Regions from separate parts of the Clostridium sp. 'deep sea' genome, predicted to be linked through region 1. Evidence: a T-box and tRNA genes for the amino acid it is inferred to sense, from the RefSeq annotation. Region 1 holds a T-box; the other holds one or more tRNA genes.

Region 1 (2,487 bases):
TCCATGTACATATATTATTATATAAAAGGAAAAGTGGTGATAATATGTCATGTTTTAAAAGGTGTTGCTATTCTACGAAGAAGGTTTTAGATTTAAACTATTGCACTTACTCATTATGCAAGCTAATTCGTGAGAATTTTGTAATAGATGATATAATTGGCTTAACTTTTATTGAAAATGGTGTTGCTTCAATTGCTACAGGTAGATACAAAGGTATTTATGGATGTGTGATTAAAATTAGTGGTCTATTAATTGATGATACTATAAGTTATGTGCCTTTAAATGATGTGTCTAGTGTAGAAAAGGGTATAATTGAAATAAGTAGTAAGCCATTATCTATTAGTCTAAAATAATAAATTATAAAAGGGATCGCTCACTAGAGCAATCCCTTTTAATCTGTAGATTAGTTATCATTATTTGTTAGTCTTACCTGATGATAAACTTTTTTTCCTTTACGTAACATTAACGTATTGTCATTAAAATCAGCTGTATTTACTACTCTAAAGGGGTCACTTACCTTTTTATCATTTACGCTAATACCATTTTGTTTTATTAACCTGCGGGCTTCACTCTTGGTAGCTACCAAACCTGTTTTTAATAAAAGATCTAGTAATGAGATACCTTCATTAATTTCTAAAGTGGAAATTTCAGTGTTTGGTACATCTGTCATATTTGTCCCCTTAGAGAATAAGGCCTTTGAAGCCTCACGAGCTTTATTAGCTTCATCTTCTCCATGAACAATTTTAGTTGTTTCATAAGCTAATACTTCTTTAGCTTTATTAATCTCTGCACCCTCAAGATTACCTAATCTGTTTACCTCAGTCATAGGTAAAAATGTCATTAAAGCAAGACATTTTTTTATGCTACCATCTTCGATATTACGCCAATACTGGTAAAACTCATAGGGAGATGTTTTTTCAGCATCGAGCCAAATCGCGCCCTTTTCGGTTTTACCCATTTTTTTACCATCACTATTGGTGAGAAGTGCAAACGTTAAGGCAAATGACAGACCACGTTCTTTTCTGCGAACTAAATCAACTCCGCCTAAAATATTAGACCACTGATCGTTGCCGCCAAACTGCATAGTACAATTATAGTTTCTGTAGAGATGCAAAAAGTCGTAAGACTGCATTAACATATAGTTAAACTCCAAGAATGACAAGCCTTTTTCTAAGCGTGATTTATAACATTCTGCAGTTAACATTCTGTTAACTGAAAAATGAACACCAACTTCTCTTAAAAAATCAACATAATTAAGCTCCAATAACCAATCCGCATTATTTAATATTAAAGCCTTATTGTCACTAAAATCTACATACTTTTTAAAGTAATCACCAAACTTATTAGCATTTGCAAAAATATCTTTTTTAGTAAGCATTTTACGCATATCGGTTTTGCCTGTTGGATCACCTACCATAGTAGTTCCACCACCAAGTAAAATAATGGGTTGATGGCCAGCTGCCTGCATATGTTTAATTACCATTATTTGTAAAAAATGGCCAATGTGTAGACTTTCAGCTGTGGGGTCAAAACCAATATAAAATGTTACCTTTTCTTTGGCTAGTATTTCTTTAATCTCTTCTGGGTGACTAGCTTGTTCAATATAACCCCGTTCAATTAAAACATCGTATACGTTGTTCATTAAAAATTCCCCCTTAAAAATAAACAGGACCAAACTCGCATAAGGACGAGTTTGGCCCGTGGTACCACCTTATTTTACACAAAAATTTTGTGCCTTAAGCATGTTAACGATATGCCTCCGTAGTGCTTTTAACACTAATGCTCCAGATTGTATTTCGTTATTAGCACACAGCTTAGTTTTCACCCACCACTAAGCTCTCTAAATGTTACACTACTAACTACTGTATCCTTCATAGCTGTTACTATAATATTACCAGAAGTTTAATATATCATGCTATTATTGTCAACAGTTTTACTATATTTTTGGCTTATTTTATGATTGTACTACATAAATAAAGGATTTCAGCCATTAAACCTCTAGTAATCGCTTGAGTATCTTTATGGTTTGTCCAAACACTTTGATTGTTTAAAAACTCAGTTATTTTAGCTTCATGATTAAAGCTATTAAGAATATTTTTTTTAAGTAAATACTCAGTGCTTAATTCATCATTAACGATAGCTGTAATATTCCATTTATCGTTTTTAATTAAACTCTTAAGGGTATTTTGATATTCGCCAACAGTTACTTTATCATTAAGCCTATAATTGTTATTATAACGCCCCTGAATTAAACCGTATTTTCGTAATAATTTCAAACCATTGTAGTATGGATCACTCATAATACTAGTATCTATATTAAACTCTGGTAGATAAGCACCTTGTGAAATTAATGTAGACTGTAAGCTCTTAATTAAGTTAGCATTGTTCGCGATATCCCTTACCGTAATGTCATTGTTAATTGCCATAACAGCAGCATTACCAGCCGCTTGGGCAACACACATTCCAACCGGTACCATACGTGTACTG
Region 2 (2,487 bases), 1.2 Mb from region 1:
GGCTGATCCATCATACCTACGATTTCTACTTCATCACCTACGTGAACAATTCCACGTTCGATTCTGCCTGTAGCTACTGTACCACGGCCTGTAATTGAGAATACGTCCTCAATTGGCATTAAGAATGGCTTATCTACAGCACGCTCTGGCAATGGAATGTAGGCATCTACTTCATCCATTAATTTTAGAATTTGACCACACCACTCACAGTCACGACTTCCACAACCACATTCTAAAGCCTTTAAGGCTGATCCTGCTACGAATGGAGTGTCATCTCCTGGGAATTTGTATTGGTCTAATAATTCACGTACTTCCATTTCTACTAATTCAATAAGCTCTTCATCATCTACCATGTCTGCCTTATTCATAAATACTACGATATAAGGTACGTTTACTTGGTGACTTAAAAGAATGTGCTCACGTGTTTGAGGCATTGGGCCATCAGCAGCTGATACTACTAAAATAGCTCCATCCATTTGTGCTGCACCAGTAATCATGTTTTTAACGTAGTCAGCGTGACCTGGGCAGTCTACATGAGCGTAATGCCTGTCAGCTGTTTCATATTCAACGTGAGCTGTATTAATTGTAATACCGCGCTCTCTCTCTTCTGGAGCCTTATCGATATCTTCAAATTTAACTTCTTCTGAAGTTCCTGCTGCTGCTAAAACTTTTGTAATAGCCGCTGTTAAAGTTGTTTTACCGTGGTCAATGTGACCTATTGTTCCGATATTAACGTGTGGTTTATTGCGTTCAAACTTCTGTTTAGCCATTTCCTGACCTCCTTAGAAATATAATTACCATTGGATTTCATCGACATTTTACCAGTATGTACTTAGTTAGTCAATAATATATACTGTAGTAACATAATTTTTGTTATACTTTCTTTCCACTGACGCTTTCATAATTGAGCTATCTCTTACTGTAGCTTAAATCCTGACGGGTTAATTGTAACAGGGGTCAGGCCTCGTGCTGGTAAAGTAGTTATTTCTTTCAGCCATATGCTTACTAAATGATTAAGGTAAAATTAGTCCTGTTGAGGCCAGACCCCGCCGTGAGGTTATGTCATGCCGTTTGGGGTAGGAGTTTTTTGGTGGGGTTACATAATGTCAAACACAAGCGAACACAAGGTTAGCCCCTACGTTGGTAATTTAATGCACAAAAAAACTGCCTAAACGGCAGTTCTTTATATGGAGCTCTCAACCGGCGTTGAACCGGTGACCTCGTCCTTACCAAGGACGCGCTCTACCTCCTGAGCTATGAGAGCATAATTTATAGGTAAAAAAAAACACCCCATTTAAATAAATGGAGCGGGTGAAGGGAATCGAACCCTCATGACCAGCTTGGAAGGCTGGGGCTCTACCATTGAGCTACACCCGCGTATTGGTGGAGAGAACTGGATTCGAACCAGTGTAAGCTTCGCTAACGGATTTACAGTCCGCCCCCTTTAGCCACTCGGGCATCTCTCCTAAACACCCTATGGATTCAGGACGCGTAATAAATTATATATAAGTCACCTGCAAATGTCAATAGCTTTTTAGTTTTTTTATTCTCTATCTTCCAAGTATTTTTCTAGCTTTCTTTTTACCCTCTGTAAAGCGTTATCTACAGACTTAACATGTCGGTTTAAATCTACAGCAATTTCTTGATACGATTTACCATCAAGATAAAACATTAACACTTGCCATTCGAGTTCACTAAGAATTTCTGTTAGCTTATGTTCTATGGCTTGATAGGCTTCTAAGTTTATCACTAATTGCTCAGGATTAGTTATTTTACTTCCTTTTAACACATCTAATAAAGTTCGGTCTGATTCTTCGTCATATACGGGTTTATTCAGTGATACATATGAGTTTAATGGTATGTGCTTTTGGCGTGTTGCAGTTTTTATTGCGGTAATTATTTGACGAGTAACACACAGCTCAGCAAAGGCTCTAAATGAGGCAAGCTTATCTGTTCTATAGTCACGGATAGCTTTATACAAACCTATCATTCCCTCTTGAACTATATCTTCTCTATCTGCTCCTATTAAAAAGTAAGAGCGCGCCTTAGCTCTAACAAAGCCTCGATAGCGACTAAAAATAAACTCATATGCATAATGGCTACCATCTTTTGCTGCTTCAACAATCTTCTCTTCGGGTAGAAACTCAAACGGAGATGCTACCTCTCTTTGGCACATCATATCCACATATATCGCCCCCATTATACATAATTCGACCTGTTACAACGTAACTAATATTATACTGGTATATTGTTTAATCGTCAAATTGGGGGGTATTTTCTTTCCACGGACGCTTTGGAAATTGCTTTTTATGCTTACACATATCTTAATACCTAACGGGTTAATTGTCACAGTCCTAAAGTGTGCTTTAGCACATGAAGACACTTCGCAAATGAAGTACCTCTTAGGGATGAAGTATGCTTTACGGCATATGAAGTGTGCCTTTGGTACATAAGGCGTATTGCCATACGCCGCTACGAAGACTGATG

What was found. A T-box is a leader RNA that pairs with one kind of tRNA and senses whether it is charged. The one in region 1 lies ahead of tyrS (tyrosine--tRNA ligase), so its partner is inferred to be a tRNA-Tyr.
Region 2: it has a tRNA-Tyr gene. The T-box ahead of tyrS (tyrosine--tRNA ligase) is inferred to sense a tRNA for this amino acid. The anticodon was not compared.

The regions. Positions count from the first base shown of each region.
Region 1 covers NZ_CP063353.1:336,359-338,845, forward strand. Annotated here, with positions in the region: gene IMX26_RS01605 (hypothetical protein) at 45-353, shown strand; gene tyrS (tyrosine--tRNA ligase) at 404-1,642, opposite strand; T-box leader at 1,681-1,884, opposite strand; gene IMX26_RS01615 (FAD-dependent oxidoreductase) at 1,950-2,487, opposite strand, start outside.
Region 2 covers NZ_CP063353.1:3,011,026-3,013,512, reverse strand. Annotated here, with positions in the region: gene tuf (elongation factor Tu) at 1-770, opposite strand, end outside; tRNA gene IMX26_RS13935 (tRNA-Thr) at 1,189-1,264, opposite strand; tRNA gene IMX26_RS13930 (tRNA-Gly) at 1,304-1,377, opposite strand; tRNA gene IMX26_RS13925 (tRNA-Tyr) at 1,382-1,466, opposite strand; gene sigH (RNA polymerase sporulation sigma factor SigH) at 1,544-2,185, opposite strand.